2 regions of the Streptomyces sp. NPDC088725 genome follow, and region 1 is predicted to be linked to the other one. Evidence: riboswitches for the same ligand, from Rfam matches in the RefSeq annotation. Region 1 holds a riboswitch; the other holds the start of a gene.
The links. A riboswitch is a leader RNA that binds a small molecule or an ion and turns the genes downstream of it on or off. The one in region 1 is predicted to bind S-adenosylmethionine.
Positions count from the first base shown of each region.

Region 2: linked by a shared signal. The riboswitch ahead of ACIP6N_RS05475 (aminotransferase class V-fold PLP-dependent enzyme) and the one ahead of thrC (threonine synthase) in region 1 are both predicted to bind S-adenosylmethionine.

Region 1 is NZ_JBIVLO010000005.1:148,356-153,988, reverse strand. Features, by position in the region: gene groL (chaperonin GroEL) at 1-670, opposite strand, end outside; gene ACIP6N_RS14045 (cold-shock protein) at 1,147-1,350, opposite strand; gene ACIP6N_RS14040 (MoaD/ThiS family protein) at 1,716-1,994, opposite strand; gene thrC (threonine synthase) at 2,138-3,460, opposite strand; SAM riboswitch class I at 3,476-3,603, opposite strand; gene ACIP6N_RS14030 (glucosyl-3-phosphoglycerate synthase) at 3,758-4,702, shown strand; gene ACIP6N_RS14025 (trehalose-6-phosphate synthase) at 4,931-5,633, shown strand, end outside.
Region 2 is NZ_JBIVLO010000002.1:349,169-354,801, forward strand. Features, by position in the region: gene ACIP6N_RS05470 (TIGR03619 family F420-dependent LLM class oxidoreductase) at 1-547, shown strand, start outside; gene ACIP6N_RS05475 (aminotransferase class V-fold PLP-dependent enzyme) at 569-1,957, opposite strand; SAM riboswitch class IV at 2,003-2,120, opposite strand; gene trpD (anthranilate phosphoribosyltransferase) at 2,217-3,281, opposite strand; gene ACIP6N_RS05485 (cytochrome bc complex cytochrome b subunit) at 3,448-5,073, opposite strand; gene ACIP6N_RS05490 (Rieske 2Fe-2S domain-containing protein) at 5,070-5,633, opposite strand, start outside.

The DNA of each region.
Region 1 (5,633 bases):
TCGAGTTCACGATCAGGAGGTACGGGTCGTCGAGCGACGACTCCATGCGCTCCATGTCCGTGGCGAAGTACGCCGAGATGTAGCCCTTGTCGAAGCGCATGCCCTCGGTGAGCTCAAGCTCGAGACCGAAGGTCTGCGACTCCTCGACGGTGATGACGCCTTCCTTGCCGACCTTGTCCATCGCCTCGGCGATGAGCTCGCCGATCTGGGTGTCAGCGGCGGAGATGGAGGCCGTAGAAGCGATCTGCTCCTTGGTCTCCACGTCCTTGGCCTGCTCCAGCAGGGCGCCCGAGACGGCCTCGACGGCCTTCTCGATGCCACGCTTGAGCGCCATCGGGTTGGCGCCGGCGGCCACGTTGCGCAGGCCCTCGCGGACGAGCGCCTGGGCGAGCACGGTCGCGGTGGTCGTTCCGTCACCGGCGACGTCGTCCGTCTTCTTGGCGACTTCCTTGACCAGCTCGGCGCCGATCTTCTCGTAAGGGTCCTCGAGCTCGATCTCCTTGGCGATGGAAACACCATCGTTGGTGATCGTGGGGGCGCCCCACTTCTTCTCGAGGACGACGTTGCGACCCTTGGGGCCAAGGGTGACCTTGACGGCGTCGGCGAGCTGGTTCATCCCGCGCTCGAGACCGCGCCGTGCCTCCTCGTCGAACGCGATGATCTTGGCCATGTGAAGTGGTCCTCCCGGACTGGGGTGGATTCTCCGGACCGCGCCCGCGCCCGCGACGGACGGCCTGAGAACTGGGTGGTTCCTTGCCCCACCAGCTCTGCGGGCCTCGCTGACCCGGTCCATAAGTTGTCACTCTCACCTGCAGAGTGCTAACGCCAATGATTAGCACTCGACCCCCGAGAGTGCAAGCTCCCCCCGCCCCACAGGACGCACGTCTCACGGGACACGCGCCTTACCCGCGCGTCTCTCCGCGCGCCTCCCCCAGCACGCCTGACGTACACCGGCGCACGAAAGCGACCCGTACGAACGCGGCCCACGCCCGTACGAACGCGGCCCGCACACGCGCCCGTACGCACACACCCGCCCGCACACCCGCCCCCGCACGTGCGAGAGGCCCGTACCCCTGTGACCGGGATACGGGCCCCTCGTGCGGTGCGTGGACTTCGATCGTGCGTCGGTGGCCGATCGCGCCGGAATCAGACGGCGAGCTTGACCATGTCCGCCTGCGGACCCTTCTGGCCCTGCGAGATCTCGAACTCCACTCGCTGACCTTCTTCAAGGGTGCGGTACCCGTCCATCTGGATGGCGCTGTAGTGGACGAAAACATCCGCACCACCGTCGACCGCGATGAAGCCGTAGCCCTTCTCCGCGTTGAACCACTTGACGGTGCCCTGAGCCATGCCCAACTCCCCTATTACTGGCCCCTGCCGGAGGCCTTACTTCGCGTCGGAACGCGTCGACCGCGGCTGAATGTATCTGCCCAACTGCCCTCTGCAACAGGTCAATCAGACGAGAATTCCGGGCATGGCCGAACACACGAAACAGTGAATTGCCAATGATCCGGGGCAAGTCGGGCCAGGCAAAGCGCATCTATCACGCAAACGGCACCAGGACTTCGACTCCATGTTGTCGCGTTCTCATATGTGTTGGGCACGCGCGACAGCGGGTCGTTCCCACATCGTAGCGCGCTCAACCACATGGAATTGCCCCCTCCGCTTCTCTTGCGGAGGGGGCAATTCCATGACGCGCTGCGGCAGTCGGACGGTCAGCAGCCGCCCGCGACCGCCGGGATGATCGAGACGCCGGCGCCCGCCGGGGTCACCGTCTCCAGGCCCTGCTCGAAGCGGACGTCGTCGTCGTTCACGTACACGTTCACGAAGCGGCGCAGCTTGCCCGCGTCGTCCAGCACACGGGCGGCGATCCCCGGGTGGTTGCTCTCCAGGGACTGGATGACCTCGGAGAGGGTCGCGCCCTCCGCCGGGACCTCGGCCTGACCACCGGTGTACGTACGGAGGATGGTGGGGATGCGGACCTTGACGCTCATGGTGGGATGCCTTCCTCGGGTCTGGATGTCGTGGGGCCTGCCGGGACGGGCGAGTGCGCGAACCCGGCGTCCCGGAACGGGTCGGTACGCGAGACGGCCGTCCCGGGCCGGGTCAGTGCGCGAGACCGCCGTCCCGCAACGGATCAGTGCGCGAGACCCGCGTCCCGGAACGCGTCCAGGCTCGGGCGGATCGTCGCCGTCGGGCCGGTCGTCGGGGCCACCGCGTCCAGCGTCTTCAGGCCGTCACCGGTGTTGAGCACGACCGTCGTGAGCGTCGGGTCGAGCGCGCCGGACTCGATGAGCTTCTTCGTCACGCCGACCGTCACCCCGCCCGCCGTCTCGGCGAAGATCCCCTCGGTGCGGGCGAGCAGCTTGATCGCGTCCACGATCTGCTCGTCGTTGACGTCCTCGACGGCGCCGCCGGTGCGGCGCGTGATGTCCAGGACGTACGGGCCGTCGGCCGGGTTCCCGATCGCCAGCGACTTGGCGATGGTGTCCGGCTTCTGCGGACGTACGACGTCGTGACCGGCCTTGAAAGCGGCGGAGACCGGCGAGCAGCCCTCGGCCTGGGCCCCGAAGATCTTGTACGGCCTGTCCTCGACCAGACCCAGCTTGATCAGCTCGCGCAGACCCTTGTCGATCTTCGTGAGCTGTGAGCCCGAGGCGATCGGGATGACGATCTGGTCGGGCAGCTGCCAGCCGAGCTGCTCGCAGATCTCGTACGCGAGCGTCTTCGAGCCCTCGCCGTAGTACGGGCGGAGGTTGACGTTGACGAAGCCCCAGCCCTCGCCCAGCGGGTCGCCGATCAGCTCGGAACAGAAGCGGTTGACGTCGTCGTAGTTGCCCTCGATGCCGACCAGTTCACCGCCGTAGACGGCCGCCATGACGACCTTGCCCTGCTCCAGGTCGTGCGGGATGAACACGCACGACCGCAGTCCGGCGCGGGCCGCAGCCGCGCCTACCGCGCCCGCGAGGTTACCGGTGGAGGAGCAGGAGAGCGTGGTGAAGCCGAAGGCGCGGGCCGCCTCGACGGCGATGGCGACGACGCGGTCCTTGAAGGAGTGCGTCGGGTTGCCGGAGTCGTCCTTGATGTGGAGGCCGCCGGTGACGCCCAGTTCACGGGCGAGGTTGTCGGCCTTGACGAGCTTGGTGAAGCCCGGGTTGATGTTGGGCTTCGTGGCGACGTCGGCGGGGACGGGCAGCAGCTCCGCGTAGCGCCAGATGTTGTCGGGTCCCGCCGCGATGCGCTTCTTCAGCGCTTCCGGGTCGCCCGTCGGCAGGTCGTAGGCCACTTCGAGCGGGCCGAAACAGCTCGCGCAGGCGAAGATCGGGCCGAGTTCGAAACGTTCTCCGCATTCGCGGCACGAGAGTGCGGCGGCGGGTCCCAGGTCGACGGTGCCGGCGGAAGCGGCGGATCCGGTCGGGTTCTGGGTGACGTCAGTGTTCTGGACAGTCTGCACAGCCATGAAGGCGAGGCCCTTTCCTCATCTTCCTCACGACGCGTTTCGCCGCAAGACGGAATTGGCACCTTCCCCACCGTGACCTCGCGGTCGGCGGGATGGTTGCCGGGGCTTCAACGGGCCGTTCCCTCTGCCCCTCTGGATGAGCGGTATGGCGCCGGAACCGGGCTCCGGTGCGTTTGTCGGCCGACCACCCCCGGCATGCGCGGGCTACTGGCCTTGTTCAAGACTGTAACCGAAGGACCGGACGGTTGAGACAGTCGTCCGGAACGCGAGATGGATCACTCTCAGGGAGTACCGACCGTGCTGGAAGAGGTGGAACGCTGGCTGACCAGGCGTTCCTGGTCCGTCGGCGACCGTACGCTCGACCGGCTGACGGCCGCCAAGGCCGCGCGTGGCACCACGGTGAGCGTGGTCCTGCCGGCGCTCGACGAGGAGGAGACCGTCGGTGAGATCGTCGCGGTCATCCGCCGGGAGCTGATGGAGAAGGTGCCGCTCGTCGACGAGTTGGTGGTGATCGACTCCGGTTCCGTGGACGGTACGGCGAAGATCGCGGCGGCGGCCGGCGCGCGGGTCGTGCACCGGGACGCGATACTGCCGCGGCTGCCCGCGCTGCCCGGCAAGGGCGAGGTGCTGTGGCGGTCGCTGCTGGTGACAACCGGCGACATCGTCTGTTTCGTGGACGCCGATCTCCGGGAATTCTCGGCGGACTTCGTGTCGGGGATCGTGGGGCCGCTGCTCACGGACCCGGAGGTGCAGCTCGTGAAGGGGATGTACGACCGGCCGCTGAACGGGACCGCGGGACAGGGCGGCCGGGTGACGGAACTGGTGGCGCGGCCGCTGCTGAATCTGCACTGGCCTCTGCTCGCGGGTTTCGTCCAGCCGCTGGGCGGGGAGTACGCGGCGCGCCGGACGCTGCTGGAGCGGCTGCCGTTCCCCGTCGGATACGGCGTGGAGCTGGGGCTGCTGGTCGACGCGCTGCACGCGGTGGGCCTTGACGCGCTGGCGCAGGTGGACGTGGGTGTACGGATCCACCGGCACCAGGACGGGCGGGCGCTCGGACGGATGGCGGCGGCGATCTACCGCACGGCGCAGCTGCGGCTGTCGCGCGGGCATCTGGTGCGGCCGGTGCTGACGCAGTTCGAGCGGGGTGAGGACGGTTTCGTCCCGCGTACCCACGCGGTGGACACGGAGGAGCGGCCGCCGATGCGGGAGATCGGCGAGTACACGGCCGGCCGTGCGGCGTAGCCGATTCTGAACGTGCGGCGCAGCCGGTTCCGACGGGCGGATTTCCTGGGGCGCGCCCTCATGGACCTTCGCCCCTCGCGTCACGGAGACTCGCGTCGCGGACGGGAGCGCGACCGAGGCCCCGGAGCCGCGTACATGCTCGCCGCCGCTCATCACACGAACGCGCATGTGACCGAGCCGTACGCGTCCGTACGTTTGAGCGTTTCCGGTACGGGCTAGATTTCGGCCATGGTCTCCGAGCACGTCGCCCAGGTCCTTGTCGCCTCCAACCGCGGTCCCGTCTCGTACTCCGTGCGCGACGACGGAGCGCTGGACGCCAAGCGCGGCGGCGGCGGGCTGGTGTCCGGGCTGTCCGCCATCGGTCCTGACACGGACGCGGTCTGGGTGTGCGCGGCGCTCGGTGACGGCGACCGCGAGGCCGTACGCCGGACGGGCGGCCGGCTCGACGTGGCGGACACCGGCGGACAGCGCGTCCGGATGCTGGACATCGCGCCGGAGGTGTACGCGGACGCGTACAACGGCGTGGCGAATTCGACGCTGTGGTTCGTCCACCACCTGCTCTACCAGACCCCGCTGGAGCCGGCCTTCGGCCCGGAGTTCCGCGCGCAGTGGGCGTCGTACGAGGCGTACAACCGCGCCTTCGCCGAGGCGCTGGCCGACGAGGCGGCCGAGGGCGCCGCGGTCCTGGTGCAGGACTACCACCTGGCGCTGGTGCCCGGCATGCTGCGCGCGCTCCGCCCCGACCTGCGGATCGGGCACTTCTCGCACACGCCGTGGGCGCCGGTGGACTACTTCCGGCTGCTGCCCGACGACATCGCGCGCCAGCTGCTGCGCGGCATCCTGGGCGCGGACCGGGCGGCGTTCCTGACGCAGCGCTGGGCCGGCGCGTTCACGGCGTGCTGTACGGAGCTGCTGGGCGGTACGGGCAACA
Region 2 (5,633 bases), on a different contig from region 1:
CGGCTGGTCCCCCGACGAGTTCCGGGCCGTCGGCGTCCCGATCGAAGAGCGGGGCGCCCGGCTGGACGAGACGCTCGACGTGCTGGACGCCTGGTGGTCCACCAACCCCGTGGCGCACGAGGGCCCTTACGTGAGCCTGCCACCCACTCATGTCGACCTCAAGCCGGTGCGGCGGCCCCGCCCGCCGATCCATCTGGGCGGCTGGGCCCCGGCGGCGCTGCGCCGTGTCGCACGCCGGGCGGACGGCTGGCTGCCCGTCCTCTCGCCGAGAGGCGGTTACTACGACCCCGCCTCCGTCAACGGCCCGCTGCGGGAGATCCGCAGGATCGCGGCGGAGGAGGGCCGTGACCCGTCGGAGATCGGGGCGATCCTGCGGTTCATCCCGACCCGGGTGACCACGGTCGAGGAGGTGGCCGAGGCCATCGGACTGACGCGCCGCGAGACGGACATCGACCACGTCTTCGTGGACCTGATGTGGCTGTCCAAGGACATCGACCACTCGCTCGAACTCGTCAGGTCCGTGCTGGACCTCGCCCGCGAGGACTGATCCCGCCTCCGGGCATCAGTATCAGCAGGGAGCCGGGACGCAACGGCCGTCCTCGGTGCGGTAGTTCCAGCGGGCGCCGTCGCGCACCAGCTCCTTGACCGCGCCGACGAACCGGTCCACGTGCTCCTCCGGCGTTCCCGCGCCGAAGCTGACCCGGATCGCGTTGAGCGAGCGCTCGCCGGGCTCGGCCTCGGGGGCGCCGCACTCCCCCTGCTCCTGCGGGTCGTTGTCGAGCAGGGTCCGTACGAGCGGGTGGGCGCAGAAGAGGCCGTCGCGCACGCCGATGCCGTACTCCGCCGACAGCGCGGCGGCGAAGTGCGAGCTGTTCCAGCCCTCGACGACGAACGACAGGACGCCGACGCGCGGTGCGTCGTCGCCGAAGAGCGAGAGCACCTTGACCTCGGGCACCTCGGCGAGCCCCGCACGCACGCGGGCGACCAGCGCCTGCTCGCGGGCGACCAGCGTGTCGAAACCGGCCTCCTTGAGCGCCGTGCAGGCGGAGGCGATCGCGTACACCCCGATGACGTTCGGCGAACCGGCCTCGTGGCGGGCCGTCGTGGTGTGCCAGTCGACGTCCACCCCGCCGTCCTCACGCCGGGTGACCCGACGGCTCGCACCACCGCCCGCGAGGTACGGCTCCGAGTCGAGCAGCCAGTCCGAACGGCCCGCGAGCACGCCGGAGCCGAACGGCGCGTACAGCTTGTGTCCGGAGAACGCGACCCAGTCCACGTCGAGTCCGGTGACGTCCACCGGGTGGTGCGGCGCGAGCTGCGCGGCGTCGAGGACGATACGGGCGCCGTGCGCGTGCGCGGCGGCGGCCAGCTCCTGTACGGGCCACAGCTCGCCGGTGACGTTGGAGGCGCCGGTGACGCAGACGAGCGCGGGCACCGAGGTGTCCCGTCCGGCCAGCGCGCTCTCCAGGGTGGCGACGGCGGCGGCCGGGGTACGCGGCGCGTCGAGGATGTTCACCCGGGCCGCACGCCACGGCAGCAGCGCGGCGTGGTGCTCGGTCTCGAAGACGTACACCTCACAGCCGGCGGGCAGCGCGGCGGCCAGGAGGTTCAGCGAGTCGGTGGTGGAGCGGGTGAAGACGACCTGGTCGTCCGCGCGGCAGCCGAGGAACCCGGCGACCGTGCGGCGGCTCTTCTCGAAGAGGTCGGTGGACAGCTGCGAGAGGTAACCGGCGCCGCGGTGGACGCTGCCGTAGTACGGGGCGTACGCGGCGATGTCGTCCCACACCCGCTGGAGGGCCGGCGCGCTCGCCGCGTAGTCGAGCGCGGCGTACGTGACCTCGCCACCGGTGACGAGCGGGACGGTGACATCCCGCCCGAGCACCGGCAGCGGCTGCGCACAGGCGGCTTCGGAGTCGGTGCTGACGGCGGCGACAGTGGCACTGGCGTATGCGGACATGTCGAGACTGCTCCCTCGAGGACCAAGGACCCCAAGGCATGCAGGGGTCCGCGCTTGCCACAGACCTCGCTGCCTGCGGCCTGGTCTTCACCCGGGGCACCCCGCCACGGACGGAGGGTTGCCGGACAGCGGGCCGGGGCCGTAGTCGCTGTCACTCATGACCTGTCGAAAAGCATGACACAGGCTCCACGGTCATGGGCAACTCCGGTCCACATCCCGGACATCGGCCGGCCGGCCCCGCGCCACCGCACCGTCCGGATCAGGCGGTACTCGCGCTCACCCAGCGCTCCAGCGTGGCCTTGGCCGCGCCGGAGTCGACGGACTCGGCCGCCGTGGCGATCCCGGCGGCGATCTGGTCGGTCAGCGGCGCGTCCGTGGGGCTCAACGCGACCAGTGCGGCAGCGGAGTTGAGCAGGACGGCATCGCGCACGGGCCCCTGCTCGCCGGCCAGCAGGCGCCGGGCCACCTCGGCGTTGTACGCGGCGTCCGCGCCGCGCAGCGCCTCGATCGGCACCAGTTCGATGCCCACGTCGCGCGGGTCGAACGACGTCTCGCGCACGGCGCCGTCCCGGACGATCCAGACCGTGGAGGTGGCCGTCGTCGTCAGCTCGTCCAGGCCGTCGTCCCCGCGGACGACCAGCGACGAATTGCCGCGCGCCGCCAGCACACCGGCCACGATCGGCGCCATCCGCCGGTCCGCGACGCCGACCGCCTGCGACCGTACCCGGGCCGGGTTGGTGAGCGGTCCGAGGATGTTGAACGTGGTCTGCGCGCCCAGCTCCTTGCGCGCCTTGGCCGCGTACCGCAGGGCGGGGTGGAACTTCACCGCGAAGCAGAACGTGATGCCCGCTTCCTCGGCGACCTCGGCGACCCGCCGCGGGGTCAGTTCCAGGTTGACGCCGAGGCGTTCCAGTACGTCGGAGGCGCCGCTCGCCGACGAGGAGGCGCGGTTGCCGTGCTTGACGACCTTGGCGCCCGCGCCGGCCACCACGATCGCCGACATCGTGGAGATGTTGACGGTCTTCGCCATGTCACCGCCGGTGCCGACGATGTCGACGGTGGGGCCCGGCACCTCGATGGTCCTGGCGTGCGCGTACATGGCCCGCACGAGCCCGGAGACCTCCTCGACGGTCTCGCCCTTCGCCCGCAGCGCGACCGCGAATCCGGCGATCTGCGCGTCGGTGGCCTCGCCGCTCATGATCCTGTCCATGGCCCAGGCGGTGTCGTCCGTGCTCAGGTGCTCGCCGCGCAGCAGCGGGTTCAGCACGCCCGGCCAGCTGCGGGCCGCCACGGTGTCGCCTCCGACGGGGGTAACAGCGCTCATGCTCGCTCCTGGGTCTCTGCGGGGGTTCCACGGGCCTGTGGCGGCCTTCCCGGCCAGCCTATCGGCGCGCGCCCCGCAGGAAGAACGCCGAGGGCCCCGGCCGGTCCCCTCGCGGGGAGCCGGGCCGGGGCCCTCGGTGGTGGCGAACCTGACGGTTCTGGCGGGATCAGTGGTGGCCGTGGCCGCTGGTGATCTCCTTGTACTGCTCGGCGGTGGGCTTGGGAATCTGGTTGCCCTCGCCGAAGTAACCCTTGCTGAGGCTGACCCTGGCCTTCTCGACGGGCGAGACCTTGCGCTCGACACCGTTCTCGTCGGTCGTGGGGCCGATCTCGGCCGGGCTGGGCTGATCGTGCGCCGTGAGCTTGTAGAGGTCGCCCTGTTCGAGCGGCGTGTGGACCTCGACGAACTCACCGTGCGGCAGCCGCTTGATGATGCCGGACTCGCGTCCGTGCAGCACCTTCTCGGCGTCGCTGCGCTGGAGACCCAGGCAGAACCGCTTGGTGATGATGAAGGCGACGACCGGGGCCACGAAGAACGCGATCCGCACGAACCAGGTGATCGTGTTGATCGAGAGGTGGAAGTGCGTGGCCCAGAGGTCGTTGCCGCCACCGATCAGGAGGACGCCGTACCAGGTCAGCCAGGCCACACCGAACGCGGTACGGGTCGGCTGGTTGCGTGGCCGCTCCGCGATGTGATGCGCGCGCCGGTCGCCGGTGACCCATGCCTCGATGAAGGGATAGACCGCGATGGCGACGAGCACCAGCGGGAAGATCATCAACGGGATGAACACACCCAGGACGAGCGTGTGACCCCAGAGGTTGATCTCCCAGCCGGGCATGACACGGATCAGACCTTCGGAGAAGCCCATGTACCAGTCGGGCTGGGCTCCGGTGGAGACCTGGTCGGGCCGGTAGGGGCCGATGCCCCAGATCGGGTTGATCGTGGCGATGGCGGCGATGATCGAGATCACGCCGAAGACCAGGAAGAAGAAACCGCCGGCCTTCGCCATGTAGATCGGCAGCAGCGGCATGCCCACGACGTTCTTGTTCGTACGTCCGGGACCCGCGAACTGCGTGTGCTTGTGGTAGAAGACCAGGATCAGGTGACCGACCAGCAGGCCGAGCATGATGCCCGGCAGCAGCAGGATGTGGACCGAGTAGAACCGGGCCACGAAGTCGCCGCCCGGGAACTCCCCGCCGAACAGGAACATCGACATGTACGTGCCGACGATCGGGACGGACAGGATCGCGCCTTCCATGAAGCGCACACCGGTGCCGGAGAGCAGGTCGTCCGGGAGCGAGTAACCGGTGAACCCGGTGAACATGCCCAGGACGAACAGCAGGAAGCCGAAAAGCCAGTTGACCTCACGGGGCTTGCGGAACGCACCCGTGAAGAACACGCGCATCATGTGCACGAGCATCGCGGCGAGGAAGACCAGCGCGCCCCAGTGGTGGATCTGCCGGATCAGCAGACCGCCACGGACCTCGAAGCTGATGTTCACCGTCGACTGAAAGGCCTCCGACATCCGCAGGCCCTGCAGCGGCACGTAACTGCCGTGGTAGACCACCTCGTTCATCGACGGGTGGAAGAACAGCGTCAGATACACACCCGTGAGGATGATGATGATGAAGCTGTAGAGCGCGACCTCACCCAGCATGAACGACCAGTGGTCGGGGAAGATCTTGCGCATGTTGGCCTTGGCCAGGCCGTAAATCCCCAGCCGGCCGTCCGCCCAGTCGGCGATCTTCTCGCCTGCGGGCACTGTGCGCTGTGAATCGTTCGCAGTACTCATCCGCGCTCCCAGAAGGCAGGACCGACGGGCTCGTCGAAGTCGCCGAGCGCCTCGAGATTGCCCTCACCGTTCACACCGATCCGCAGCTGCGGGAGAGCGTGACCGGCCGGGCCGAAGATGACGCGGGCGCCGTCGGAGAGGTCGAAGGTGGACTGGTGGCAGGGGCAGAGCACGTGGTGCGTCTGCTGCTCGTACAGGCTGATGGGACAGCCCACGTGGGTGCAGATCTTGGAGTACGCCACGATGCCCTCGTGGGACCACTCCAGCTCGCGCTTGTCCTTGATGTCGTCGGGCTGGAGCCTGACGATCATCACGGCGGCCTTGGCGATCTCCTTCTGGAACTCCTCGCTGTCCTCCTCCAGGCCCTCGGGCATGACGAAGGTGAGCGAGCCCACGGAGACGTCCTCGGGACGCAGCGGCTCCATCGTGTTCATGTTGATGAGCTGCTTGCCCTTGGCCCACAGCGTCGTACGGAGCTTCTTCTCCGGCAGCGGACCGAGGTCGCGCAGCAGCATGACGCCGGAGAGCGGCACCAGGGCCATCGCGCCGAACATCGTGGT